One region of the Tardiphaga sp. OK246 genome, then DNA from elsewhere that is predicted to be linked to it. Evidence: riboswitches for the same ligand, from Rfam matches in the RefSeq annotation. Region 1 holds a riboswitch; the other holds the start of a gene.
What was found. A riboswitch is a leader RNA that binds a small molecule or an ion and turns the genes downstream of it on or off. The one in region 1 is predicted to bind S-adenosylmethionine.
Positions count from the first base shown of each region.

Region 2: another riboswitch for S-adenosylmethionine. It lies ahead of CHC01_RS23505 (O-succinylhomoserine sulfhydrylase); the one in region 1 lies ahead of metX (homoserine O-acetyltransferase MetX).

Region 1 is NZ_FZOX01000008.1:9,056-13,472, reverse strand. Features, by position in the region: gene CHC01_RS27855 (prephenate/arogenate dehydrogenase family protein) at 1-33, opposite strand, end outside; gene hisC (histidinol-phosphate transaminase) at 35-1,138, opposite strand; gene CHC01_RS27845 (chorismate mutase) at 1,165-2,016, opposite strand; SAM riboswitch at 2,220-2,299, shown strand; gene metX (homoserine O-acetyltransferase MetX) at 2,387-3,589, shown strand; gene metW (methionine biosynthesis protein MetW) at 3,592-4,278, shown strand.
Region 2 is NZ_FZOX01000005.1:446,857-451,273, reverse strand. Features, by position in the region: gene CHC01_RS23515 (outer membrane protein) at 1-484, shown strand, start outside; gene CHC01_RS23510 (2'-deoxycytidine 5'-triphosphate deaminase) at 584-1,690, opposite strand; SAM riboswitch at 1,798-1,877, shown strand; gene CHC01_RS23505 (O-succinylhomoserine sulfhydrylase) at 1,961-3,142, shown strand; gene CHC01_RS23500 (SGNH/GDSL hydrolase family protein) at 3,298-4,269, opposite strand; gene CHC01_RS23495 (SGNH/GDSL hydrolase family protein) at 4,269-4,417, opposite strand, start outside.

The DNA.
Region 1 (4,417 bases):
CGCGATACGTTTGAAGGGCGGCGTGGCGCTCACGTCATTGCCCCGAATTCGATGCCATGAATTCACGCAGCGTCTCGATCACCAGCCTGTTGGCTTCCTCGGTGCCGATGGTCATGCGCAGCGAGTTCGGCAGGCCGTAATTGGTCACGGCGCGCAGCACCAGCCCGCGCCTGGTCAGGAACGCATCGGCATCCGCTGCGGTCTTGCCGGTCGCCGGAAAATGCATCAGCAGGAAATTGGCCACGCTCGGCGTCACCTCGATGCCGAGCTTGGTGATTTCCTCGGTCAGGATGCCGATCCACTTGGCGGTGTATGTGCGCGACATCTCGACATGGCCGGTGTCCTCGATCGCCCCCACTGCGGCCATCATCGCCGGCGCCGAGACGTTGAACGGCCCACGAATCCGGTTCATCGCATCGACGATGTGCGCAGGGCCGAACATCCAGCCGATCCGCAAGGCGGCCAGGCCGTGCACCTTCGAGAAGGTGTAGGTGGCGACGGTATTCTCGGTGGTCTTCGCCAGCTCCAGGCCGTTGTCGTAGTCGCCCTTGGTCACGTAGTCCCAATACGCGGCGTCGAGCACCAGCAGCACGTGCTCCGGCAGGCCGGCGCGCAGGCGCTTGATCTCGGAGGAGGGCAGATAAGTGCCAGTCGGGTTGTTCGGGTTCGCCAGCCACACCAGCTTGGTGCGCGGCGTGACGCATTTCAGGATCGCATCGACGTTGCAGGTGAAGTTGGTTTCCGGAGCGACCACATTGGTGGCGCCGTTCGCCTGGGTAGCGATCGGGTAGACCAGAAAGCCGTGCGTCGTCGAAATCGCCTCGTCGCCGGGGCCGAGATAGACATGCGCAATCAGGTTGAGAATTTCGTCGGAGCCGGCACCGCAGATGATCTGCGCGGGATCGAGGCCGAAGCGGTGGCCGAGCGCCTCGCGCAGCACCTTCGACGTGCCTTCCGGATAATCCTCGAGATGCGCGACAGCGGTGGCGAAAGCGTCCTTGGCGCGCGCCGACGGACCGAACGGGGTCTCGTTGGCCGACAGCTTGTAGGTCTTGCGGCCGGGCTCCACCACCGGGCTCTTGCCAGGGGTGTAGGGCGCGATATCGAGAATGCCGGGCTTCGGCACAGGACGGGACATCTTCAACTCCAGAACGTCAGATTGGCTTACGAACGCGGTGCGTCGCTGGCGGCCACGGTATAGCGGGTTGCGTGGCTGCCGACGAGAGCCGTGGAGCGCACCGAGGCGCCGGCTTCGATCAGCGCCGACTTGATCTTGTCGAGGCTCGAGGCTCTCGTGATCGAGATCAGCAGCGCCGCGCCGTCAAAGGCGGTATCCGGCACGGCGACGATTTCGGCCAGTGGCGACAGCGCACGCGCGGTCTCGGCATTCCAGCCGGACACCCGCACGCTCCACATCTCGACCTCGGTCACCATGGCGCTGTCGGCAACGCGCGACACCACGAATACCGGCAATGCGGCCGGATGGTCGGCGCGTTCGATGAACGGCAGGCGTGCGATGATCTTCGGCGCGCCCAGGGCTTCCAGCGGGATCCACCACGGCGTGCGGCTGGACGTCGCCGAGACCAGCGCGAGATCGCCCTTGGACTTGGCCACGGCCTCGACCGCTGCGGCGGCGCTGAAATGCGCGACGTAAGGCACCGTGAAGCCGAAATGAAAGCGCGCGGAATCCCGCATCGCGCTCTCGCCGAGCGACAGATCCGCATGCACCGAGAACGGCGCCTGAACGTAAGTGAAAGTCGAGATGATCACCCGCCAGATGCTCTCGACGGTGTCGATCGGCAGGATGCCGCGATGGCGCTGCACCAGACGGCGCATCATGTCGGCCTCGCGGGCCGGTCGGAAGGCCGAGCCGACCTCCTGGGTCTGCTTCACGGAAATCAGCCGGTCGATGATGTCGCCGCGCTGCATCAACAGGGCGTGAACCTGCGCGTCGATGCTGTCGATCTCTTTGCGCAGTTCGTCCAGCGAGGGCGGGGCGGGTGGTAATTTCGACATGTTCAAAACCTTCGGGACGGGAGGCGTGATAGGTCCCGTCGAGCTTGCCGGGCCGGCTCCGGGGAGCCGGCGGGCACGGCCATTGATTAGGTAAGACGGTGCCGGAAAGCAAAGAAAACATGGAAGATCTGGCCGCAGGGCAGTTGGGCAATTTGACCGGGGTATGCCCATATTGACGACAGGCGGGTGTGGGACTAGTTTCTGGTCTCTTCCGTGGTCATTTGAGCCGGCCGGCTTGCAGCCACGTTAAACAACTCGCTAAACAGGCCGGGGACAGTTTGATCCCGGCCGAGCTATTTGTTCAGGCCGGGTTTTTTATGGCCTGATTCCGGTTTTGGTTTGAGAACCTCCTGAGGAGGCCGGTATCAAGATGGTAAATGTCGAACTGGTGAAGAGTCCGGTTGTCCGCCCCGATGAGCGTGGACATGAAGCCGATCATCCGACCTCGCTGGTCGCGGGTTTTGGCATGGATCAGCCGCTGCGGCTCGATTGCGGCGTCGACCTCGCCCCGTTCCAGATCGCCTATCAGACCTACGGAACGCTCAACGCCGACAAATCCAATGCCATCCTGGTCTGCCACGCTTTGACCGGCGACCAGCACGTCGCCAATATCAATCCGATCACCGGCAAGCCCGGCTGGTGGCAGACGCTGGTCGGCCCCGGCAAGGCACTCGATACCGAACGCTACTTCATCATCTGTTCGAATGTGCTCGGCGGCTGCATGGGCTCGACCGGTCCGGCCTCGACCAATCCCGCCACCGGCAAGATATGGGGACTGGATTTTCCGGTCATCACCATTCCCGACATGGTGCGTGCGCAGGCGATGCTGATCGACAGTCTCGGTATCGGTCAGTTGTTTTGCGTCGTCGGCGGTTCCATGGGCGGCATGCAGACGCTGCAATGGACCGCGGCCTATCCGGAGCGCGTGTTCTCCGCGCTAGCGGTCGCCTGCAGTACGCGGCATTCGGCGCAGAACATCGCCTTCCACGAGTTGGGCCGTCAGGCCGTGATGGCCGATCCCGATTGGCGGGGCGGGCGCTACTTCGAGGAAGGCACACATCCGCATCGCGGCCTCGGCGTCGCGCGGATGGCCGCGCATATCACCTATCTGTCGGATGCCGCTCTACACCGCAAGTTCGGCCGCCGCATGCAGGACAGGGAGTTGCCGACATTCTCCTTCGATGCTGATTTCCAGGTCGAGAGCTATCTGCGCTATCAGGGCTCGTCCTTTGTCGAGCGCTTCGATGCCAACTCCTATCTCTATCTGACGCGTGCGATGGACTATTTCGATATCGCAGCCGACCACAACGGCAAGCTTGCGGAAGCGTTTCGCGATACGCAGACGCGCTTTTGTCTGATGTCGTTCACATCAGACTGGCTGTTCCCGACGGCAGAATCGCGCGACGTCGTGCACGCGCTGAATGCCGGCGGCGTCCGCGTGTCCTTTGCGGAGATCGAAACCGACAAGGGTCATGATGCCTTCCTGCTCGACGTGCCCGAGTTCCTCGATATCGCCGGTGCATTTCTGAACTCCGCAGCCTCCGTGCGCGGCCTGCCTGTTACGGGGACATAGAGATGGCGTTTCCACAACAAGCCTTGCCGCTGAATTCTGCGGTGGCGACGCCGGCGCCGCGCGGCACGCAGGACTATCGCGGCGATCACCTCCTGGTCGCGGAGATGATCAAGCCGGGCTCGAAGGTGCTCGACGTGGGCTGCGGCGATGGCGATCTGCTGCAATTGCTGGAAAGCCGCGGCATTGACGGCCGCGGCATCGAATTGTCGCGCGAGGGCGTCAACCGCTGTGTCGGCAAAGGCCTCGCAGTGGTGCAGGGCGACGCCGATACGGACTTGATCAACTATCCCGACGATGCGTTCGACTACGTGATCCTGTCGCAGACGCTGCAGGCGACGCGGCAGCCGCGCGTCGTGCTGGAAAATCTGCTGCGCATCGGCCGCAGCGCGATCGTGTCGTTTCCGAATTTCGGCTTCTGGAAAATGCGCGTGCAGTTGCTTGTCGGCGGCCGCATGCCACGTACGGAGAATCTGCCGGCGACGTGGTACGACACGCCGAACATTCACTTCTGCACCATCAAGGACTTCGTGCAGCTGTGCGACGAGATCAACGTGAAGATGGAGCGCGCCGTTGCGCTCGATCTCTATGGTCGTCCGCTGCGCCTCAATGCGCCGTGGTGGTTCTGGAACATGTTCGGGGAGCAGGGCGTTTTCCTGCTGAGCCGCGCGAGTAAATCGGCGCAACCCTGATCGCGTGTAGATTTCTGCCTGATGGAAACAGAAGTACCGCATTTGATGCGGCTTTTCGCGCCGTGTGTCGGCCTGCGATACACGCCAAAGATGTGCGTAAAAGCTAATTGTAATAGGTAATATAAGCGCGCATTCTGTC
Region 2 (4,417 bases), on a different contig from region 1:
CAACGACAACAACCTGCTCGGCGGCAGCAATGACGGCACGTTCATGGGCGGTGTGCAGGGTGGTTACGACTACCAGTTCGCGCCGAACTGGGTGTTCGGTCTCGAAGCCAATTACAGCTTCCTCTCCACCAGCAGCAACTTCGACAATCGCGGCCTCGGTTCGGTCACCGGTCGTCTCGGTTACACCTGGGGTCCAGCACTGCTCTACGTGAAGGGCGGTTACGCATGGGCTGACTCGCGCTTCACCAACGGCTTTGCCGGCGATGGTGGCCGCGATGGCTACACGGTTGGCGGCGGTCTCGAATATCTGTTCACCCAGAACTGGTCGGGCAAGGTCGAGTACCAGTATTACGACTTCGGCAACGTCAACTTCATCACGCCGACCCTCGCCGTTGGTGGTTTCAAGAACGACGAGCACACGATCAAGGCCGGCCTGAACTATCGCTTCAATCTGGGCAACTTCGGCGCAGGCTTCGTTCAGTAAGCCTGACGATCTATCGTCTACTTCGTCTCCAGAAAAAACTTAGGCCCGCAGCAATGCGGGCCTTTTTTCTTTCTCGGCCACGATGACCGGCGGTGCGTGTCAGACCTTGAAGTGCTTCGAGAGTTTCAGGCTCTGGCCCTGATAATTCGAGCCGATGCGCTGGCCATAGAGGGCATCCGGGCGGTCCAGCATGCGCTCATAGACGAGACGGCCAACGATCTGGCCGTGTTCGAGAATGAACGGCACTTCGCGCGAGCGCACTTCCAGCACCGCGCGCGAACCTTTGCCGCCGGCGCCGTCATGACCGAAGCCGGGATCGAAGAAGCCGGCATAGTGGACGCGGAATTCGCCGACCAGAGGATCGAATGGCACCATCTCGGCGGCATAGTCCGGCGGCACCTGCACCGCCTCCTTGGAGGCGAGAATGTAGAACTCGCCGGGATCGAGGATCAGCGTGCCGTCCTTGCGCGCCGAGATCGGCTCCCAGAACTCATTGACGCTGTAGCCACCGCGACGATCGATATCGACCACGCCGGTATGGCGCTTGGCACGGTAGCCGACGAAGCCCGAGGCATTCTCGCCGGAGAGATCGACAGACAGCGCGAGGCCATTGTTGAGGTCGGCCGTGTCGCTGTCGACCAGCGGCTCCTGCGCGTGGAGTTCTTCCAGCGCCTCGGTGTCGAGCACCGCATCGCCGACGCGGAAACGGACCTGCGACAGGCGCGAGCCTTCGCGCAGCAGGACTGGAAATGTCTTCGGGCTGATCTCGGCATAAAGCGGCCCGTGATAGCCCGCACCGATCACATCGAACCGTCTGGTGCCATCAGCAATCACCCGCGTGAACACGTCGAGGCGCCCCGTGGAGCTCTTCGGATTGGCAGCCGCGAAGATGTTCGGCGGCAGCGCCAGGCTCTCGATCAACGGCACGATGTAGACGCAGTTGGTTTCGAGCACCGCGCCATCGGACAGATCGATCTCGTGCAGCTTCAGCTCGTCGATGCGCTCGGCGACCGTCGAATTCGGCCCCGGCAGGAAGCTGGCGCGCACACGATAGGCGATGGAGCCGAGCCGCAGATCGAGGCTGGCGGGCTGAATCTGGCTCTCGACGAAGGGATATTCCGGCAGGATCAGGCCTGCATCGGCCATCGCCGCAATCATGCGGTCGGGCAGAATTCCATCGGCATCGGGGGCAAGCGTAAACGGCACAGGTCTCGTCCTTCGGTCGTCCTTCAGCGAGAATACACTGAAAAATAGCGACTTTACCGGTTATCTCAGCCCCGCCTTGACGAAAAGGGCAAGCGGGAATATGCACATCGTTATCCCGTGGTGATTTGAGCCGGCCGGCTTGCAGCCACGTAAAATAAGTCGCTAAACAGGCCGGGGACACATGTCCTTCCAGCATGCGATCCCGGCCTGAGGACGTCCGTCCAGGCCGGTTTTTTTGTGCCCGTGTTACGCGGGTACGTTGGAGGTCACATGTCTACGAAGTCCTATCGCCCCGAAACCCGGCTCGTTCATTCCGGCGCGCTGCGCTCGCAATTCAACGAGACGTCCGAAGCCCTCTTCCTCACGCAGGGCTTCATCTACGAGACCGCAGAAGCCTGCGAGGCGCGGTTTAAGGGCGAAGATCCCGGTTTCATCTATTCGCGCTTTTCGAATCCGAATACGTCGATGTTCGAGAGCCGCATGATCGACCTCGAAGGTGCGGAGGCTGCACGCTCGACGGCCACCGGCATGGCCGCCGTGACCACCGCCATTCTCGCGCCGCTGCGCATGGGCGATCACGTCGTCGCCGCCAAGGCGCTGTTCGGCTCCTGTCGCTACGTCATCGAGGAGCTGCTGCCGCGCTATGGCATCGAGTTCACCCTCGTCGACGGCCTCGACCTCGACCAGTGGCAGAAGGCAATGCGCCCAAACACCAAGTCGCTGTTCCTGGAAAGTCCGACCAATCCGACGCTCGACGTGCTCGACATATCAGCCATCGCTGACATCGCCCATGCCGGCGGTGCGCGACTGATCGTCGATAACGTGTTCGCGACGCCGCTCTGGCAGAGCCCGCTGGCGCTCGGTGCAGATGTCGTCGTGTATTCGGCGACCAAGCACATCGATGGGCAAGGGCGCTGCCTCGGCGGCATCATCCTGTCGTCGAAGGACTTCATCGACGAGCATATTCACAACTATCTGCGCCAGACCGGCCCCTCGATCTCACCGTTCAATGCGTGGACGCTGGTGAAGGGACTGGAGACGCTGGCGATCCGCGTCGAGCGGCAAACCCAGACGGCCGCGGCGATCGCGGATGTGCTCGCCCAGCATCCGAAGATTTCGCGACTGATCTATCCGGGCCGCGAGGATCATCCCCAGGCGGCAACGGTGAAGAAGCAGATGCGTGCGGGTTCGACGCTGATCGGCTTCGAGGTAAAGGGCGGCAAGGCAGCGGCGTTCCGCGTCCTCAACGAGCTGAAAGTGGCCCGCATCTCCAACAATCTCGGCGACGCCAAGAGCCTGGTCACGCATCCGGCGACAACGACGCATCAGCGCCTGCCGCTGGAAGCGCGGCTCGAACTCGGGATCACCGAGGGCTTCATCCGCTTCTCGGCCGGCCTCGAGCATCGTGACGATCTGATCGAAGATCTTCAGGCGGCACTGGCGAAGGCGTAGCCAATCTCTCCATCGTCATTGCGAGGAGCACTTGCGACGAAGCAATCCAGACTTTCTTTCAAGCAAGACTGGATTGCTTCGCTCAGCGAAAATCGCCGAAGGCGAATTTCGCGGGCTCGCAATGACGGCTGAGAGGCATTCGCCCCTCTTCGAACTTACAGCGGCTTCTGCGCCTGCTGAATCTGCGGCTCGTTGATGCCGAGCTTCACCTGGCCGACCGACTTGATGATGTTGTCGCCAAGCAACTGTGCGAAGCAGGCATAGCCCCAGTCGTTCATATGCAGGCCGTCGGCAATAACGAAGCTGTCGAACGACATCTGCTGGCCTTCGTGCCATTCCTTCATCACTTCGAAGCGCGGGAAGATGCCGACCTTGCGCAGTTCGGCCACCTTATGCAGCAGCGAGACCATCTTGCTGGTGCCTTCGGGACGCGTATTCACCAGCGGCGAATATTGCGGATCGACCAGCACCAGATCGGCGCCTGCGGCCTGAATGCGGGCGACGCCGTCTTCCACCATCTTGCTGGTTTCGCCGGGATCGAGATTACGCAGCACCGCATTGGTGCCGACCTGCCAGATCACGAGGTCAGGCTTCGAATTGATCACTTCGCTCTGCAGCCGCGCCATCATTTCCGGCGCATCTTCGCCGCCCTTGCCGCGGTTGAGCACGGTGATGTTGGCCGACGGGTAAGCACGATGCAGCTGCGCTGCAAGGCGGTTCGGATAGGTGAATTCCGGCGCCGTCGAACCATAGCCTTCGGTGGAGGACGAGCCGAACGCAACGATGACCACGGGCTTGCCGGCCACGAGCTTGCTGGCCACATGCGGCAGCGCGCCCATCGCCTTCATGCCGCCTTTCGGTGTACGGCAGGGGACGCGGCTCAAGATATCGGTCGCGGTCTTTGCGACTTCCTTGACCTTGTCGATGGCCTTCGCAGCGACGCCCCTCTTCGCGGCGTCCGCGGGATCATTCACCGCAACGCCCTGATCGGCGCCCTTGCCGTCAGCTGGGGCGGCCTGCGCCGCTTCGGCGTGCGCGACGGACGATGAGATCGGGAGTGCGAGAGTCGTAGAGGCAGCAAAGGCAGCGACGACAGCAAAGCGAGACAAATGGCCGACGAAACTCATTAACGCTGAATCCTCAAATCCGCTGCTTTGATCTTAGCCGCATCGACGACAAAGGTCGAAAGTGCCCGGCCAAGACAATCATGCACCCGCTTCGCCAGCTCCATGCCGGGTGACGCGCTGAACAGGTCAAAATCACCGCTCTCATTCC